2 regions of the Nocardioides sp. LML1-1-1.1 genome follow, and region 1 is predicted to be linked to the other one. Evidence: riboswitches for the same ligand, from Rfam matches in the RefSeq annotation. Region 1 holds a riboswitch; the other holds the start of a gene.
The links. Region 1 has a riboswitch for cobalamin ahead of MRBLML1_RS04335 (ribonucleoside-diphosphate reductase subunit alpha). Riboswitches for the same ligand answer to the same signal wherever they lie in the genome.
Positions count from the first base shown of each region.

Region 2: another riboswitch for cobalamin. It lies ahead of MRBLML1_RS11290 (nitrite reductase); the one in region 1 lies ahead of MRBLML1_RS04335 (ribonucleoside-diphosphate reductase subunit alpha).

Region 1 is NZ_JBEGHK010000001.1:883,131-892,667, forward strand. It holds gene MRBLML1_RS04315 ((2Fe-2S) ferredoxin domain-containing protein) at 1-645, opposite strand, end outside; gene MRBLML1_RS04320 (ABC transporter ATP-binding protein) at 642-1,415, opposite strand; gene MRBLML1_RS04325 (FecCD family ABC transporter permease) at 1,412-2,440, opposite strand; gene MRBLML1_RS04330 (ABC transporter substrate-binding protein) at 2,437-3,423, opposite strand; cobalamin riboswitch at 3,485-3,679, opposite strand; cobalamin riboswitch at 3,768-3,973, shown strand; gene MRBLML1_RS04335 (ribonucleoside-diphosphate reductase subunit alpha) at 4,079-6,460, shown strand; gene MRBLML1_RS04340 (ribonucleotide-diphosphate reductase subunit beta) at 6,457-7,485, shown strand; gene MRBLML1_RS04345 (hypothetical protein) at 7,537-8,154, shown strand; gene MRBLML1_RS04350 (copper chaperone PCu(A)C) at 8,246-8,779, shown strand; gene MRBLML1_RS04355 (Dyp-type peroxidase) at 8,779-9,537, shown strand, end outside.
Region 2 is NZ_JBEGHK010000003.1:47,890-57,426, reverse strand. It holds gene MRBLML1_RS11305 (bifunctional RNase H/acid phosphatase) at 63-1,220, opposite strand; gene MRBLML1_RS11300 (zinc ribbon domain-containing protein) at 1,217-1,960, opposite strand; gene MRBLML1_RS11295 (Nif3-like dinuclear metal center hexameric protein) at 1,957-3,078, opposite strand; cobalamin riboswitch at 3,102-3,285, shown strand; gene MRBLML1_RS11290 (nitrite reductase) at 3,341-4,186, shown strand; gene MRBLML1_RS11285 (precorrin-8X methylmutase) at 4,183-4,848, shown strand; gene cobJ (precorrin-3B C(17)-methyltransferase) at 4,845-6,365, shown strand; gene cbiE (precorrin-6y C5,15-methyltransferase (decarboxylating) subunit CbiE) at 6,353-7,570, shown strand; gene MRBLML1_RS11270 (cobalt-precorrin-4/precorrin-4 C(11)-methyltransferase) at 7,567-8,334, shown strand; gene MRBLML1_RS11265 (VWA domain-containing protein) at 8,331-9,537, shown strand, end outside.

The sequences.
Region 1 (9,537 bases):
TGCCTCGGTGCTGGTGCTCCGGTTCCTCGCCAGCCGGTGGGCGGCCACCGGGGCGTCCTCGACGAGGTGGTCCCCGACGATCCGACGGGCGCACTCCGGGTCGACCGCGCCGTACCAGGCGTCGTCGGGGTGGACGACCACCAGTGGCGCCTGGTTGCAGGGGAACAGGCAGCCGGTCGCGGTCAGCAGCACGTCGTCGTCGCCGAGCCCGCGCCGGCGCAGCTCGTCGGCCAGCGCCGCCGCGGTCGCGTCCGAGCCGCGCGCCGAGCAGCGTGGTCCGCGGCAGACCAGCACCTGACGGGCGTGCCGGGGCACGTCCTCCCACGCGGGCGAGGTGAGCGGCGCCTCGGACCCGGTCACCGGGCGCTCCGCCACGACCACGGTCACCTCCGGGTGCCGGCGCACCCAGTCGCCCGCGACCCGGCGCAGCCAGGAGCGGGCCGTCGGGGCGCCGAGGCCGAGACCGACGAGCTCGACGGCGGTGACCCCGCACGCGGCCAGCCGGTCGAGCTCGTCGGCCACGGCCGGCGTACCGGCCTGGAGGAAGGCGAGGGTCGCGCCGGTGGCCGCGGCGACGGCACGGAGGTCCTCGACGTGCCGCTCGGCGTCGACGCCGAGCGGCACCAGGACCACCGCGGCGCTCACCGCACCGCCCGCTCGTCGTGCCACACCACGTGCAGCCGGCCCGAGGTCTCGTGCCGCCCGACGCTCGCCTCCACGCCGTAGACGTCCGCGACGAGCGCGGCGCTCAGCACCTCCTCCGGCGGGCCGGCCGCGACCACCCGGCCGTCCCGGAGCACGACCAGGTGGTCGCAGAAGGCCGCGGCCAGGTCGAGGTCGTGCAGCGCGGCGACGACGGTGCGGCCGAGCGCGCGGACGGTGGCCAGGAGGTCGATCTGGTGGGCGAGGTCGAGGTGGTTGGTCGGCTCGTCCAGCATCAGCACGTCGGGCCGCTGGGTCAGCGCGCGGGCGAGCTGGACCCGCTGGCGCTCACCGCCGGACAGCGTCCGCCAGTCCCGGTCGACGAGGTGCTCGATCTCGGCCAGGCGGAGCGCCTCGGCGATCTCGGCGGCGCCCTCGTCGTGCCGGGCCGGCCAGCGCCCGCGGTGCGGGATCCGGCCGAGCTCGACGACCTGGCGCGCGGTGAGCGGCAACCCGGTCGAGGAGTGCTGCTCCAGGACCGCGATCCGGCGGGCCCGCTCGCGCGCGGGCAGCCGGTGCACGTCGTCGCCGTCGAGGTGCACCGCGCCGGCGTCCGCGCGGCGCAGCCCGGCCATCAGGTGCAGCAGCGTGGTCTTCCCCGAGCCGTTCGGCCCGAGCAGCCCGGTGACCGCGCCGGGCGGACAGGTCAGCGCGACGTCGTCGAGGATCGTCCGTCCACGCACGCCCCAGGTGAGGCGGTCCACCGCGATCATCGGGTCCTCGACTCACGCCGCAGCAGCCACGCGAAGACCGGTGCGCCGAGCACCGCGGTCACCACGCCGATCGGGATCTCCTGGCCGTCGACCAGCGAGCGGGCGACGGTGTCCGCGCCGACCATGAGGATCGCGCCGGCGAGCGCGCTCAACGGCAGCAGCCGCCGGTGCAGCGGCCCGCACACCAGCCGTACGACGTGCGGGACGACCAGTCCCACGAAGCCGATCGCGCCCGTGTAGGCCACCAGGCAGGCGGTCAGCAGGGCGGTGCCCACCAGCAGGATCCACCGCACCCGCTCGACCGGTACGCCGAGCGAGGACGCCGATGCGTCGCCGAACGCGAACGCGTCGAGGTCCGCCGCGAAGGCGAGCACCAGCACGGTCGCCAGCAGCACGACGACCAGGAGCACGACCGCGCTGTGCCAGCGCACGCCCGCGAGCGAGCCCATCGTCCAGGCGAGCACCCGCCGGGCGGCGTCCCGCTCGCCGCTGGTCATCACCACGAAGGAGGTGTAGGCGGCGCAGATCTGCCCGACCGCGACGCCCGCCAGCACGGTCCGCGCCGGAGGCAGGTCGCCGCCGCGCCCGGTGGCGAGCACGAGGACCAGGACCAGCGCGACGAGCGCGCCGAGGAAGGCGCCGGCACCCAGCGCCGCGCCGCCGGCGAGCCCGGCCACGCCGACACCGAGGACGATCACGCTGACGGCGCCCACCGTGGCGCCACCGGAGATGCCCAGCAGGTAAGGGTCCGCGAGGTCGTTGCGGGTCAGCGACTGCAGCACCGCGCCCGCGATCGCCAGGCCGGCGCCGGTGGCCGCGGCTCCCAGCACGCGGGGCATCCGCAGCTGCCACACGATCCGGTCGTCGACCACGCTCGCGTCGACCGCGGCGCCGAAGCGGCGCAGCACCACGTCCAGCACGTCGGTCACCGGCACGTGCACCGAGCCGATGCCGACCGCCACCACGACCGCCGCCGCCAGGAGCACCGTCAGCACGGCGCCCAGGGGCCGGGCCGCCAGGGTCATCGCGAGCGCTGCGCGAGCTGCTCGCCCAGGTCCACCGCGCCGTCGGCGAGCCGGACGCCCGGCGTGGTGGCGGAGAACGGCAGCACGACGTACGCCTTCGCCTTCACCGCGCGCAGGTTCTTCAGCACCGGGTCCTTCTCCAGCAGTGCGATCTTCTCCTGCGCGCTCGACCAGCTCGCGTCCGCGAGCACGATCAGGTCGGGATCTGACTTCACGACCCGCTCCCAGCTGACGTCGGCCCAGCCGCCCTTGACGTCGGCGAACACGTTGGTGGCCCCGACGGCGTCGAGGATGAGCTGCGGGCCGCCCTCACCGGCGCCCGCGAAGGCCGCCTTGTCGCCGGAGTCGAACCAGAACACGTCCAGGCCCTTGCCCGGCGCCTGCTGCGCGAGCGCGTCGAGCGCCTTCTCCTGGTCCTCCTCCAGGGCCTCGGCCCGCTCGGGCACGCCGAACACCTCGGCCACCGTCTCGATCTCGTCCCAGACCGCGTCGAACGAGACGTCCGCGCTCGGCTCGTTCTCGCCACACCCGAAGAGCGAGACGAAGGAGCCGATGCCGAGGCCCGTCAGCTCCTTCTGGGAGCCGGCGGCCTCGTCGCCGAACGCGCTGGAGTAGGAGCCGTAGACGAAGTCGGGCTCGGCGGCGAGCAGGGACTCGTGGTCGGGGTACTCCTTCGAGAGCACCTCCACCTCGTCGTACGCCGCCTTCCACTTGGCCGGCACGCTGTCGTCGAGGTACGCCGTGCCGGCCATCCGGTCCTGCAGGCCGAGGGCGAGCATCACCTCGGTGGCGCCCTGGTTCATGGTCACCGCGCGCTCGGGCGGCGCCTCGATGGTGGAGGTGTAGCCACAGCTGGAGGCCTCGACCGGGAACCCGTCCCCGGCCGCCTCCTTCTTCTCGGGCTCGGGCGCTCCGGCGCAGGCGGACAGGGCCAGCGGGAGGGCGAGCAGGGCAGGCAGAAAACGGGGACGACGAGACGTCACGGGTCACTCTTTCGATCCGAGGCTCTTGCGCGAAGCCTGTGTGGGTGGGGTGTGACGCGGACCCCGAGGCCCACGGCCAGCAGGTCTTCGGACTCGGGATCGACCGGACGGAGCGCCTTCCCAGAGCGGCGAATTGCCCGCTCCAGTGGCGTGTTGCCCCGCCCGTCACCCTCACCGCTGCGCGTCAGTCCCGGACTCTCACCGGGTTCCCTGACCCACGATCTTCGTGAGTGCGACTGGCGAGGCGGACGCTAGCACGCCGGGCCCCGCCGGCCCGCCGTGTCCTTCCTCACCCGCGACACGCCGCCCCTACATCTGGTCCCACTTCTCGGGCTCGGCCCTACATATGGTGGCGATGCAGCTGGTTCTCCGACCCACCCGGGCCGGAGAGGCAAGAGGGAACCCGGTGAGAGTCCGGGACTGCCCCGCAGCGGTGAGTGGGAACGACCGCCGTCAACAGCACTGGGCCTCAGGGCCTGGGAAGCGACGGCCAGTAGGAGCGAGCCGGACGCCCACGAGTCCGAAGACCTGCCAGCGCACCGCACCCGCCGGGTGCGGTGGTCCGAGGCCTCGTGGGAAGGCCGACGGCTGGAAGGCGCTGTGCCGTCGACCGCTGTCGTCCCCTCGCGAGCCACGACTCCGAGGGGAGAGACCAGTGACGGTCATCGAGTCACCCACCCGCACCTCCATGCAGGTGCGCAAGCGCAACGGCGAGCACGAGAACGTCGACGTCGCCAAGATCGTCCGGGCGGTCGACCGGGTCAGCGGCGACCTGCCCGACGTCGACCCGATGCGGGTCGCGACCCGCACCATCAGCGGCCTGTACGACGGCGCCACCACCGCCGAGCTGGACCGGCTCTCGATCCAGACGGCCGCCGAGCTGATCGGCGAGGAGCCGGCGTACTCCCGGCTCGCGGCCCGGCTGCTCGCGGGCTACGTCGACAAGGAGATCCGCAACCAGGGCGTGGCCTCGTTCAGCCAGTCCGTCGCGCTCGGGCACGCCGAGGGCGTGATCGGCGACGAGACCGCGGCCTTCGTCAAGGACAACGCCCGCAAGCTCGACTTCGCGATCGACGAGTCCGGCGACCGGCGGTTCGAGTACTTCGGGCTGCGCACCGTCTACGACCGCTACCTGCTGCGTCACCCGACCACCCGGCTGGTGATCGAGACACCGCAGTACTTCCTGCTCCGGGTGGCCTGCGGCCTCTCCCGCACCCCGCAGGAGGCGATCGGCTTCTACCGGCTGATGTCGAGCCTGGCCTACCTGCCGAGCAGCCCGACCCTGTTCAACTCCGGCACCCGGCACACCCAGATGTCCTCCTGCTACCTGGTGGACAGCCCGCGCGACGAGCTGGAGTCGATCTACGCCCGCTACACCCAGGTCGCCCAGCTCTCGAAGTTCGCCGGCGGCATCGGGATCGGCTTCTCCCGCGTCCGTTCGCGCGGCGCGCTGATCCGCGGCACCAACGGCCAGTCCAACGGCATCGTCCCGTTCCTGCGCACCCTCGACTCCTCGGTGGCGGCGGTCAACCAGGGCGGACGGCGCAAGGGCGCGGCGTGCGTCTACCTGGAGCCGTGGCACCCGGACGTGGAGGAGTTCCTGGAGCTGCGCGACAACACCGGCGAGGAGGCCCGTCGTACGCACAACCTCAACCTGGCCAACTGGATCCCCGACGAGTTCATGCGCCGGGTCGAGGCCGACGAGACGTGGTCGCTCGTCGACCCGAACCAGGCGCCCGAGCTGCCCGACCTGTGGGGCGAGGCGTTCGACACGGCGTACCGCCGGGCGGAGGCGGAGGGCCGCTACGTCCGCCAGGTCAGGGCACGCGACCTCTACGCCAAGATGATGCGCACCCTGGCCCAGACCGGCAACGGCTGGATGACCTTCAAGGACGCGGCCAACCGGTTCTGCAACCAGACCAGCGACCAGCCCGGCCCCGGGCGGCCGGTGGTGCACCTGTCGAACCTGTGCACCGAGATCATCGAGGTGTCCTCCGACGGCGAGACCGCGGTGTGCAACCTCGGCTCGGTCAACCTCGCCCAGCACCTGGTCCCGGCAGGCTCGGCCGGCGGGGCCGACGTCGACTGGGAGAAGCTGCGCGCGACCGTCCGGACCGCGGTGCCCTTCCTCGACCGGGTCATCGACATCAACTACTACCCGAGCGAGCCGGCCGCGGCCTCCAACCCGCGGTGGCGGCCGGTGGGCCTGGGCCTGATGGGCCTGCAGGACGTCTTCTTCGCGCTGCGGCTGCCCTTCGACTCCCCCGAGGCCAAGGCGTTGTCGACCCGGATCTCCGAGGAGATCCACCTGACGGCGCTCGAGGTGTCCTGCGCGCTCGCCGAGGAGCACGGCCCCCACCCGTCGTACGACGAGACGCGGGCCGCGCGCGGCGACCTCCACCCCGACCTGTGGGGCGCCACCCTCACCCAGCCCGAGCGGTGGGCGGCGCTCAAGGAGCGGGTCGCCGAGCACGGGCTGCGCAACTCGCTGCTCGTCGCGATCGCGCCGACGGCGACCATCGCCTCGATCGCGGGCTGCTACGAGTGCATCGAGCCCCAGGTCTCCAACCTGTTCAAGCGGGAGACGCTGTCGGGGGAGTTCCTGCAGGTGAACTCCGCGCTGGTCCGCGAGCTCAAGGGCCGCGGGCTGTGGACCCCGGAGGTGCGCGAGGCGATCAAGCGCGCCGAGGGGTCGGTGCAGGGGATCGGGCAGCTGCCGGACGACGTACGGCTGCTGTTCCGCACGGCCTGGGAGCTGCCGCAGAAGGCGCTCATCGAGATGGCCGCCGAGCGACAGGGCTTCGTCGACCAGGCCCAGTCGCTCAACCTGTTCCTCGCCTCACCGACGATCGGCAAGCTGTCGTCGATGTACGCCTTCGCCTGGAAGAGCGGGCTGAAGACGACGTACTACCTGCGCTCGCGGCCCGCGACGCGCATCCAGCAGGCGACCGTCGCGGTCACCCCTGCCACCGCCACCGACGAGGAAGCACTCGCCTGCTCCCTCGAGAACCCCGAGAGCTGCGAGGCCTGCCAGTGAGCACCGTCAACGACCACTCCGCCACCCGGATGCTGCTGGACCCGGGGATGAACCTCACCCTGCGGCCGATGCGCTACCCGCACTTCTACGAGCGCTACCGCGACGGCATCAAGAACAACTGGACCGTCGAGGAGGTGGACCTGCACTCCGACCTCGCCGACCTGAAGCGGCTCACCGAGGCCGAGCGGCACCTGGTGTCGCGCCTGGTCGCCTTCTTCGCCACCGGCGACACCATCGTCGCCAACAACCTGGTGCTCAATCTCTACCAGCACATCAACTCCCCGGAGGGCCGGCTCTACCTGTCCCGGCAGCTCTTCGAGGAGGCGGTGCACGTGCAGTTCTACCTCACCCTGCTCGACACCTACGTGCCCGACGAGACCGAGCGCCACGAGGCCTTCGCCGCCGTCGACAACATCCCGTCGATCAAGCACAAGGCGGACTTCTGCTTCCGGTGGATCGACAAGGTCTTCGAGCTCGACCGGCTGGAGACCAAGGAGCACCGGCGGGCCTTCCTGCTCAACCTGATCTGCTTCGCCGCCGTGATCGAGGGCCTGTTCTTCTACGGCGCCTTCGCCTACGTCTACTTCCTGCGCTCCCGCGGCCTGCTCAACGGGCTGGCCTCGGGCACCAACTGGGTGTTCCGCGACGAGTCGATGCACATGGGCTTCGCCTTCGACGTGGTCGACACGGTGCGCGAGGAGGAGCCGGACCTCTTCGACGACGACCTCGCCGCGCAGGTGCGGCAGATGCTCATGGACGGCGTGGCCGCGGAGGCCCAGTTCGCGGAGGACCTGCTCGGGATGGGCGTCGCCGGGCTGTCGACGGCCGACATGCGCTCCTACCTGGAGCACGTCGCCGACCGCCGGATGCAGCGGCTCGGCCTGGAGCCGATCTACGGATCGCCCAACCCGCTGGCCTTCATGGAGCTGCAGGACGTCCAGGAGCTGTCGAACTTCTTCGAGCGGCGGGTCTCGGCGTACCAGGTCGGGGTGAGCGGGACCGTGGGCTTCGACGAGGACTTCTGAGGCGCGCACCGGTAGGCGGCGGGTCCCCACCCGCCGCCTACCATGGCGGGGATGTCCGCCACCCGAACCGCTGCCGCCTCCGGGCGCCGGTTCCGGCCTGCCCGCGGCCTCGTCGCCGGCCTGGTCGCGTCCTTCGGCGCGCTGTGCGCGCACGTCGCCGGTGGTGGCACGGTGCTGCTCGTGCCCGGCCTGGTCGTGCTGGGGGTCGCGCTGCCGTTGGCGGTCGCGCTCACCCCGAGCGGGCGGGTCGCCGTCCCCCGGCTGGCGCTGACGGCGTTCTGCGCCCAGGCCGTGGGTCACCTGACGCTGATGATGGCGCCGACCGGGATGCACCACCACGGGCACGCCCATCACGCCGCGGGCGGCATGACCCTGCTCGACGCGGTCGGGCTGACCCCGTCGATGGCGCTGACCCACCTCGGCGTGGTCGCCGCCACCACCGCCGTCTCCGCCGGTCTCGACCAGGCCGTGGTGGCCGCGGTCGGGGCCCTCGTGGGCTGGCTGGTGCTGCGGCTGCTGGGCCTTCTCCGGCTGCCGGTGCGCGACCGGCAGCGGGTCCGCGCCGAGCGCGGCGCGGTCCGCTCCCAGACCGTGCGCACCGCCGCGGAGCCTCGCGGCCCGCCCGTACGACGGCTCGACCTCACCTCTCCCCTGCGCCTCGCGCACTGACGGTCCGGCCCCTCCGGGCTCCGGCAGGTGCGCGGGCGCCTGTCGCTGCGCGCCCTCGCGCGCCCGGAACCCGAAACGAGAAGAACCCGTCATGCGCAAGACCACCCTGTCCGCCGCACTGCTGTGCGGCCTGCTCGCCCCGGCCCTCGCGGCCTGCGGCAACGACGACCCACCCGGTACGACGTCGTCCTCCCCGTCCGCCAGCGCGACGACCCAGGCCGCGGCGCTCAGCGTCACCGACCCGTGGGTCAAGGCCGCCGGCAGCGGGATGACCGCCGCCTTCGGCACCCTGTCCAACTCCTCCGACCAGGACATCGACGTCGTCAGTGCCTCGACGCCCGTCAACGCGATGACCGAGCTGCACGAGACCGTCGAGAACGCCGACGGCTCGATGGCGATGCGGCCCAAGAAGGGCGGCTTCGTCATCCCCGCCGGAGGGAAGGTGAGCCTGGTCCCCGGCGGCGACCACATCATGATGATGGACCTGGAGGGGCCGGTCGCGGCCGGCACCACCGTCACGATCACGCTCACCCTCGGCGACGGCTCGACGACCGAGGTCGAGGCCACCGTCAAGCCGTTCGAGGGCGCCGACGAGAAGTACCAGCCCTCGGACGGCAGCAGCTGATGGCCGGCGGTCCTCGCTGGGACCGCCGGAACGTCCTCCGCACCGGGGCCGCCGCACTCGGCGGCGCCGGGGTGGGCTGGAGCGCCTCCGCCGCCGTGGCGGCGACGGCGCCCGGTCCACGCACCGCGGACGGTCCGACCCGCGTGGTCGGACCGTCCCCGGGCACGGAGACGGCACCGGCGGTCGGCCGGAACCAGGCCGGCATCGCCACCCCGCCCCAGGCCCACCTGGCCCTCGTGGGCTGGGACCTGCGCGGTGGCCGCGCCGAGCTGGTCCGGATGATGCGCCTGCTGTCCGACGACGCCGGGCGGCTCGCGGCCGGCCGGCCCGCGCTGGCGGACACCGAGCCGGACCTGGCCGGGCACCCGTCCCGGCTGACGGCGACCTTCGGCTTCGGCCCGCGGGTGCTGCGCGAGCTGGTGCCGGCCGAGAGACGGCCGGTCCTGGAGGAGCTGCCGGCCTTCCGCCGGGACCGGCTGGAGGAACGGTGGTCGCAGACCGACGTCGTCGCCCAGGTCTGCAGCGACGACCCGCTCACCCTGGCCCACGCCAAGCGGATGCTGCTCAAGGACGCCCGGCCGTTCGCGGACGTGCGCTGGATCCAGCACGGCTTCCGCACCGCGCGTGGCACCGTCCCCGACGGCACCACGATGCGCAACCTGATGGGGCAGGTGGACGGCACGGTCAACCCGACCGAGGCCGATCCCGGCTTCGCCTCGCTGGTGTGGGCCCGCTCCCCCGAGCCGTACGACGGTGGC
Region 2 (9,537 bases), on a different contig from region 1:
GGACGGAATGGTCGTGAGATCGCCTGATCCACGACCATTTCGTCCGGTACGACGGGCGAGAGTCACCAGCGTCCGGTGTCGCGCAACGTGCGGCGGCCGGGCGCGAGCGCGTTGAAGAAGCGCAGCGAGCCACGCCGCTCCCCGGTGCGCGGGTCGGGGTAGAACGCGATCACCGAGACCGCCGCGGGCGCGAGCTCCATCCGGAAGAGCGCGTCGAGCGGCGCCTCCATCACGTGCGCGACGAGGGTCTTGATCGGGGTCACGTGGCTGACCACCACCACCGTCCGGCCGGCGTGCTCGTCGAGCAGCCGGTCGAGCCCGGCGAGCACCCGCTCGCGGACCTCGAGGAAGGACTCACCGCCCGGCGGCGCGACGGCCATGTCGGCGAACCACGCCTCCATCCGCTCCTGGTCGCGCTCGGCGACCTCGGTGAAGGTCATCCCGTCCCACTCGCCGAACTCCATCTCGGCGAAGCCCGGCTCCTCGGTGAGCGGCAGGCCGAGCGCGCTCGCGACCGCCTCCGCCGTCTCGCGGGTACGACGGACCGGGGAGGTCACCACCGCGTCGATGCTCTCCTTCAGCTCGACCAGCCACGCGGCCACCTCGGCCGCCTGCTCGCGGCCCTCCTCCGACAGGGCGGGGTTGTCGCCGCCGAGCCCGCCCGAGAAGCGACGCCCGGTGGTGTGCGGGGTGACGCCGTGGCGGACCAGCACGATCGTGGTCGGCTCCCCCGGACCGGTCGCGGGCGAGGACGCCTCCTCCGCGGCGGACTCCGGAGCGTCGGCGACGCCGTCGCCGGGCAGGCTGACGCCGTCTCGGACGCCGTCGAGCGCCTCGTTCGCCAGCCGGTCGGCGTGGGCGTTCTCGGCGCGCGGGACCCAGGTGTAGGTCGTGCCCTCCGGCGCGATCGCGGCCGCCTCGGCCGCCAGGACCTTCATGTCGGCGTGCTTGATCTTCCAGCGCCCCGACATCTGCTCGACGACGAGCTTGGAGTCCATCCGCACCTCGACGACCGCACCCGGCGCGTGCTCGACGGCGAGCGCGAGGCCGGCGACGAGGCCGGAGTACTCCGCCACGTTGTTGGTCGCCACCCCGATCGTCCGGGCGTCCTCGGCGAGCACGGCGCCGCTCGCGGCGTCACGCAGCACGGCGCCGTACGACGCCGGGCCGGGGTTGCCGCGCGAGCCGCCGTCGGCCTCGACGACGACCCGGCGCGTCACAGCCCGCTCTCGGGCGTGCGGACCAGGATCCGCTGGCACTCCTCGTGCCGGACCACCGTGTCCGCGGACAGCGCCCGGATCTCGGCGAGCTCACCGGCGTCGAGGGCCAACTGGCAGCCGCCGCACTGGCGGGCGCGCAGGGCACCGACGGCGACCCCGCCCTTGCTGGCGCGCAGCCGGTCGTAGAGCGCGAGGAGGTCGGCCGGGATGTCGGCGACGATCGGGTCGCGGCGGGTGCTGACGGCGAGGATCTCGGCGTCCAGCTCTCCGGCCTTCTCGTCGCGCGCGGTGGTCAGCGCGCCCAGCTCGGTGTCGATCTCCTCGAGGGCCGCGGTCAGCTCGGCGAGCGCGGCCTGCGCCTCCTCGAGCTGTTCCATCACCTCCAGCTCCTCGTCCTCCAGGGTGGAGATCCGGCGCTCCAGCGAGGCCAGCTCGTGCTGCATCCGCTCCAGCGCCTTGGGGTCGGCGATGGCACCGGAGTCCATCCGGTCCCGGTCACGCGTACGACGCGCCTTGACCTGCTCCACGTCGGCGTCCGCCTTGGCCTGGGCCGCGGTGAGGTCGTCCACGACGATGCGCTGGTCGCGCAGCCGGCCGTCGACGTCACCGCGGCGACCGAGCAGCTCCTTGATCTGCGCGGCCTGCGGCGGGTTGGCCCGCACGTGCCGGAGCTGGTCGACCTGGGAGTCGAGGGCCTGGAGGTCGAGCAGGCGGAGCTGGGCGGCGGGGTCGGCGTTCACAGGTGCATTGTCCAAGGATCGGTGACGATCTCGCTCACCCGGGTGTCGACCGCGTCGCCGAGGGCGTCGGTCAGGCGTCGCGCGACGACGGGCAGCCAGGTCCACTCGGCCGCCCAGTGGGAGACGTCGACGAGTGCCGGGCCGCCCTTCTCGGTGAACTCCGCGGCCGGGTGGTGGCGCAGGTCGCTGGTGACGTAGGCGTCCACGTCGAGCCCGGCGACCCGGTCGAGCAGGAAGTCGCCGGCGCCGCCGCAGACCGCGACACGTCGTACCGGCCGGTCCGGGTCCCCCGCCACCCGTACGCCGGCCGCCGTGGTCGGCAGCGCGGCCGAGATGGTGCCCGCGAGCTCGGCGAGGGTCACCTGGGGAAGGCTGCCGATCCGGCCGGTGCCGGTGGCGGCGAGCCCGGGGTCGGCGACCTCGACGACGTCGTAGGCCGGCTCCTCGTAGGGGTGCGCGGCGAGCAGGGCGCGGACCACCTCGCCGCGGACCGCACGGTCGAGGACCACCTCGATCCGCACCTCCTCGACGGTCGCCAGCTCACCGACGGTGCCGACCATCGGCTCCGCGCCCTCCAGCGGGCGGAACCGGCCCTCGCCGGGCGCGCTGGTGAACGAGGCGAAGTCGTAGTCGCCGATCCGGCCGGCACCGGCCTCGGCCATCGCGGCCCGCACGGGCGCGGCGGCGTCGGCGGGCACGAAGACGGTGACCTTGTCGCGCGGACCGCCAGGCGCGGGGAGGATCGGGGCGAGGTCGGTGAGCCCGATCGCCAGGGCGAGCGCCTCCGAGACCCCGCCCACGGCCTGGTCGGCGTTCGTGTGCGCGGTCAGCAGCGCCGTACCGGCCTTGGTCAGGGTGTGCAGGGTGCGCCCCTTGGGCGTGGTCGCCGCGACGCCGTGCACCGGCTTGAGGAAGAGCGGGTGGTGCACGACGAGCAGGTCGGCCTTCCAGTCGGCGGCCTCCTCGGCGACCGCCGGCGTCGGGTCGACGGCGAGCAGCACCTTCTTCACCGGCTGGGCCGGGTCGCCGGCGACGAGGCCGACGGCGTCCCAGGAGTCGGCGGTGGCCGGTGGGTACCAGCCGTGGACCAGGTCGACGACGTCCTCGAGCGCGGGCATGTCGGCCAGGCTAGCGGGGCCGTTGGTAGTGTGCGGCTGCCAGTCGACCTCCCCGGAGGTCAGGGAACCCGGTGCGAGTCCGGGACTGACGCGCAGCGGTGTGGGTGACGGGCGGAGCACGACGTCACTGGACCCTCCGGGGCCTGGGAAGACGCTCCGCACCGGATGATCCCGAGTCCGAAGACCTGCTGGCCCTTGCGACGTACCGCTCGCGAGGTCGTGAGGGGAGATCGCGAGGATCCCCGGCCTCGAAGGACCACACATGGCGCGCAGCCGACCGGACCGGTGCCCGGGCATCGTGCACCCGTGGCCGGCCGACGACGGTGGCCTGGTGCGGATCCGGGTCCCCGGCGGCCGAGTGGCGCTCTCCGCGCTGCGCGCGCTGGCGGAGGTCGCCGCCGAGTACGGTGACGGCCGGGTCCGGCTGACCGGCCGCGCGAACCTGCAGGTCCGGGCGATGCCGCTGACCGGCGACCGTCTCGCCGACGAGGCACTGGCCGCGCTGGAGGCGACCGGGTTGCTCCCCTCACGTGCCCACGACCGGGTCCGCAACGTGCTGGCCTCCCCCCAGACCGGGTACGCCGGCGGCCGCGCCGACCTGGGCCCGGTGGTGGCCGCGCTCGATGCGCTGCTGCTCGGCGACGAGGGGCTGGCCGGCCTGCCGGGCCGCTTCCTGTTCACCCTCGACGACGGCCGCGGCGACCTCGCCGACCGGCACAAGGACCTCGGCCTGGTCGCGCTCGACCGCGAGAGCGCCCAGCTCCGCGTCGGCGAGGGCTGGGGCGAGGTCGTCGCGCTGGCCGAGGCCGCGGACGCGCTCGCCGGTCTCGCCCGCGCCTTCCTGTCCGCCCGCGGCACCGGTCCGGCCGCGGCCTGGCACGTGGACGAGCTGCCCGCTCCCCTGGCGCCGGCCCGCGCTCCGGAGCCCGGCGCGGACGTCCGCGGCGAGCCGCTGCCGTTCGGCCCGGTGGCCGGCGGCGAGCACGTGCCGGTCGGCGAGGACGGGCTGACGTCCGCCGACCTCGCCGGCTGGCGAGCCGAGACCGTCGTCGTGACCCCGTGGCACGGCGTCCTGATCCCCGAGCCGTCCCCCGAGGAGACCTCATGACCGACCTGACCGCTCCCCCGCGTCGGTACGACTACATCGCCGACGGGCCGGCGATCTACGTCGACTCCTTCGCCACGATCCGCCGCGAGTCGGACCTGTCCGGGGTTCCGGCGGACGCGGAGAAGGTCGCCGTCCGGATGATCCACGGCAGCGGCCAGACCGACCTGGTCCGCGACCTCGTCGTCCACCCCCGGCTGGCCGAGGCCGGCCGTGCCGCGCTCGCCGCGGGCGCGCCGATCCTCTGCGACGCCCGGATGGTCGCGATGGGCATCACCGCCGGCCGCCTGCCCGCGGACAACCCGGTGCACTGCTTCCTCACCGACGAGCGGGTCCCCGCGCTGGCGGAGCAGTGGTCGACCACGCGCACCGCGGCGGCGGTCTCGCTGTGGACGCCGTACCTCGACGGCGCCGTCGTCGCGATCGGCAACGCTCCGACCGCGCTCTTCCACCTGCTGGAGATGATCCTCGACGGCGCGCCGCGCCCGGCCGCGATCGTCGGCTGCCCGGTCGGCTTCATCGGGGCCGCGGAGTCCAAGGACGCACTGGCCGCCTTCGCCGACGAGCACGGCATCGACATCCCGTTCGTCACCGTCCGTGGTCGCCGTGGCGGCTCGGCCATGGCATCGTCGGCCGTCAACGCGCTCGCCCAGGAGGCGGAATGACCGGGCAGTTCCACGTCGTCGGCATCGGTCCCGGCGACCCCGAGCTGATCACCCGCAAGGCGGAGCGCCTCATCGGCGCCGCGGCGGTCGTGGCCTTCCACGCCGGCGTCCGCAAGGACTCCCACGCCCGCAGGATCGCGGCGCACCTGATCCCGGCGGACGCCGTGGAGGAGGAGCTGCGCTACCCGGTCACGACCGGCACCACCGACCACCCCGGCGGGTACGTCGGCGCGCTGGCCGACTTCTACGACGACTGCGAGGCGCGGCTGGCCGTCCACCTCGACGCCGGCCGCGACGTGGTCCTGCTGGCCGAGGGCGACCCGCTGTTCTACGGCTCCTCGATGTACCTCCTCGACCGCTTCCGCGACCGCTTCCCGGTCGACGTCGTGCCGGGGGTGCCCGCCTTCGCCGCCGCGACCGCGACCGTGCCCGCGCCGCTGGTGCGCCAGGACGACGTGCTCACGGTGCTCCCCGGCACGCTGCCCGAGCCCGAGCTGGCCCGCCGCCTCGCCGACACCGACGGCGCGGTCATCATGAAGCTCGGCCGCACCTTCCCCGCCGTCCGCTCCGCGCTGGAGCAGGCCGGCCGGCTCGACGGCGCGCTCTACGTCGAGCGTGCCTCCCAGCCCGAGGAGCGCTGGCTGCCGGTCGCCGAGGTGGATGCCGACTCGGTCCCCTACTTCTCGCTGATCGTGGTCCCCGGCGACTCCGCGCGCCCCTCGTCGGCCGCGCGGCTGCGCACCGGCACGGAGGTCGCGGCCGAGGTCGCCGCCGTCGAGCCGGACGCCGCCGAGCTGCTCGTGATCGGCCTCGGACCGGGCCCGGACGGCTGGCTGACCCCGGAGGCCTCCGCCGCGCTGGCCGAGGTGTCGCACGTGGTGGGCTACGCGCCGTACGTCAACCGGGTGCCGCAGCGCCCCGGCCTCCAGCGGCACGCCTCGGGCAACACCGTCGAGGTCGACCGGGCCCGGTTCGCGCTCGACCTCGCGCGGCAGGGCGCGAAGGTCGCGGTGGTCTCCGGCGGTGACGCCGGGGTGTTCGGGATGGCATCGGCCGTCTTCGAGGCCGCGGCCGACCCGGCGTACGCCGGCGTGCCGGTGCGGGTCCTGCCCGGCGTGAGCGCGATCCAGGCGGTCGCCGCGCGGGCGGGCGCCCCGATCGGCGCGGACTTCGCGGTGCTGAGCCTGTCCGACCGGCTCAAGCCGTGGGCGGTCGTCGAGCGGCGGCTGCGGCTGGTCGCGGAGGCCGACCTGGTGCTCGGCGTCTACAACCCGGCCTCGCGCTCGCGGCGCGAGCAGGTCGTGGAGATGCAGAAGATCCTGCTCGAGCACCGCTCCCCCGACACGGTCGTGGTCGTGGGCCGCGACGTCGGCCGGGACGAGGAGTCGCTGACGGTCACCACCCTCGGCGGGCTCGACACCGACAGCATCGACATGAAGTGCCTGCTCATCATCGGTGCCTCCGCCACCCGCGCGGAGGCCGACGGCACGGTCTGGACGCCGCGATGGGTGGACTGAGGGTCACCGTCGTCGGCATCGGCGCCGACGGCCACCTCCCTCCGGCCTCGCTCGCGCTGGTCGAGGGCGCCGAGGTGCTGCTCGGCGGCGAGCGGCACCTCGCCCTGGCGCCGCCGGTCGACGGGCAGGTCCGGGCCGCCTGGCCGCGTCCGATGTCGTCGCTCGCCACCTTCCTCGGTGAGCACGACGGGCGCCGGGTCGTCGCGCTGGCCTCCGGCGACCCCCTGGTGTCCGGCATCGGTACGACGCTCGTCCGCCTGCTCGGGCCCGACGCCGTCGAGGTGGTGCCCGCGGTCTCCTCCGTCGCGCTCGCCCGGGCCCGGATGCGCTGGTCCGCGGAGGAATCGACGGTCGTCTCGCTCGTGGGCCGGGACGTGGCGGCGCTGCGGCGCGAGCTGGCCGCCGGCGCCCGGCTGCTGGTGCTGTCGTCGGACGAGCGCACGCCCCTGGCCGTGGCCGAGCTGCTCGACACCGACGGCTTCGACGACGCCAGGATGACCGTGCTCGGCGACCTCGGCACGCCGCAGGAGTCGCGGTACACCGGGATCCCCTCCGACCTCGGCGCGTGGACCGGTCCCCAGCCCCGCCTCAACGTGATCGCGGTCGAGGTGCCCACCGCCGAGGACGACACCAACACCTGGGCCACCGGCATCGACGACGGCCTCTTCGAGCACGACGGACAGCTCACCAAGCGCGACGTCCGCGCCAGCGCGCTCTCCCGGCTCGCCCCGCGTCCTGGCCACCTGCTCTGGGACGTCGGCGCGGGCGCCGGCTCCGTCGGCATCGAGTGGCTGCGTGCCCACCCGCGCACCTCCGCGGTGGCGGTCGAGGCGGACCCCGAGCGGGCGGAGCGGGTGGCACGCAACGCCGCGACCCTCGGCGTACCCCGCCTGGAGGTCGTGATCGGCCGCGCGCCCGACGCTCTCGCCGACCTGCCGACGCCGCACGCGGTCTTCGTCGGCGGCGGCGCCACCGCCCCCGGCCTGCTCGACCTGTGCCGGGAGCACCTGGCGCCCAACGGCCGGCTGGTCGCGCACGGGGTGACCCTGGAGACCGAGGCACTGCTCGTCGAGGCGTTCCACGCCCACGGCGGTGAGCTGACCCGGTTGTCCGTGGAGCACGTGACCCCGCTGGGCGGGCGGTTCACCGGATGGACGCCGGCCCGCGCGGTCGTGCAGTGGTCCTGGACCAAGGAGTCCCGATGACCGTGCACTTCGTGGGAGCCGGGCCCGGCGCCGCCGACCTGATCACGCTGCGCGCCGCGGCCCTGCTCGGCAGCGCGGACGTGGTGCTCTACCCCGGCACCTACCTCGACGCCGCGGTGCTCTCGCACTGCCGCCCCGCGACCCGGCTCGTCGACACCCAGGAGCTCGACCTCGACCGGATCACGGCGGTGCTGGTCGAGGCCGACGCCGCCGGCCAGGACGTCGTCCGGCTGACCTCGGGCGACCCGTCGCTCTACTCCGCCCTCCACGAGCAGACCCGGCGGCTCGACGCGGCCGGGGTCGCGTGGGACGTCACGCCCGGCGTACCGGCCTATGCGGCGGCGGCCGCCACCGTCGGCCGCGAGCTGACCGTGCCGCTCGTCGCGCAGTCGGTGGTGCTGACCCGGACCCAGGCGCGCTCGACGGCCATGCCGGAGGGCGAGTCGCTGGCGGCGTACGCCGCGACCGGGGCGACGCTCGTGCTGCACCTGGCCATCACCCGGACCCGCGCCCTGATGGCCGAGCTCGCCGAGCACTACGGCGACGCCTGCCCGGTCGCGGTCGTCTCCCGGGCCAGCCAGCCCGAGGAGCTGGTGCTGCGCGGCACGGTCGCCACCATCGCCGACCTCGTCGAGGAGGCCGGGCTGAAGCAGGCCGCGGTGATCCTCGTCGGGCCGGCGCTCGCCACCGACGACCAACGCTCGGACGGCGAGTCCTACCTCTACTCCACCGAACGAGTGCAACGGAAGGCACGTCTGCGATGAGCCAGCCCCCTGACAACCCGCACTTCCCGTTCAGCGCGGTCGTCGGCGCCGACGGACCCGACGGCCCCGACCCGATGGCGCTCGCGCTGATCCTGACCACGATCGCGCCCGACGTCGGCGGCGTCCTGGTCCGCGGCGAGAAGGGCACCGCCAAGTCGACCATCGTGCGCGCCCTCGCCGCGGTGCTGCCGCCGGTCGAGGACCGGCCGGTCCCGCTCGTCGAGCTGCCGATCGGCGCCACCGAGGACCGGGTGACCGGCTCGATCAACCTGGAGAGCGCGCTCGCCGAGGGCAAGGCGGAGTACGAGCCCGGGCTGCTGGCCAAGGCCCACCGCGGGATCCTGTACGTTGACGAGGTCAACCTGCTGCACGACCACCTCGTCGACCTGCTCCTCGACGCCGCGGCGATGGGCCGCGCCACCGTCGAGCGCGACGGCGTCTCGATGACCCACGAGGCCCGCTTCGTGCTCGTCGGCACGATGAACCCCGAGGAGGGCGAGCTGCGCCCGCAGCTGCTCGACCGCTTCGGCCTCACCGTCGAGGTCGCCGCGCCGCGCGACCCCGCGCTGCGGGCCGAGGTGGTGCGCCGCCGGATGGCCTACGACGCCGACCCGGCCGGCTTCGCCGCGTCGTACGCCGATGCCGAGGCCGCGCTGCGGGAGCGGATCGCTTCTGCTCAGGACCTGGTCGGGTCGGTCCGGCTCACGGACGCCGCGCTGCTCAAGATCGCCGAGGTGTGCGCGGCCTTCGACGTCGACGGCCTGCGCGCCGACATCGTGACCGCCCGCGCCGCCGTCGCGCACGCCGCCTGGTCCGGTCGCTCGCAGGTGATCCTCGACGACATCCGGGTCGCGGCCACGCTGGCCCTGCCGCACCGGCGCCGGCGCAAGCCCTTCGACGCGCCCGGGCTCGACGAGGACCTGCTCGACCAGGCGCTCGGCGACGACGAGCTGCCGCCGGAGGACCCGACCGATCCCGAGCCCGACCCGGAGCCGGAGGGTCCCGGCCCGGACGGTCCCGACGCGGACGGCCCTGAGCCGGACGGCCACGACGGGACGGCGGAAACTCCCGACTCGACCGGGGAAACTCCCAACTCGACCGGGGAAACCCCCAACTCGACCGGGGAAACCCCCAACTCGACCGACGTGGCGGGCACCGGCGCGACGTACCGGACCCGGCTGCTGGCGGTCCGCGGCGTCGGTG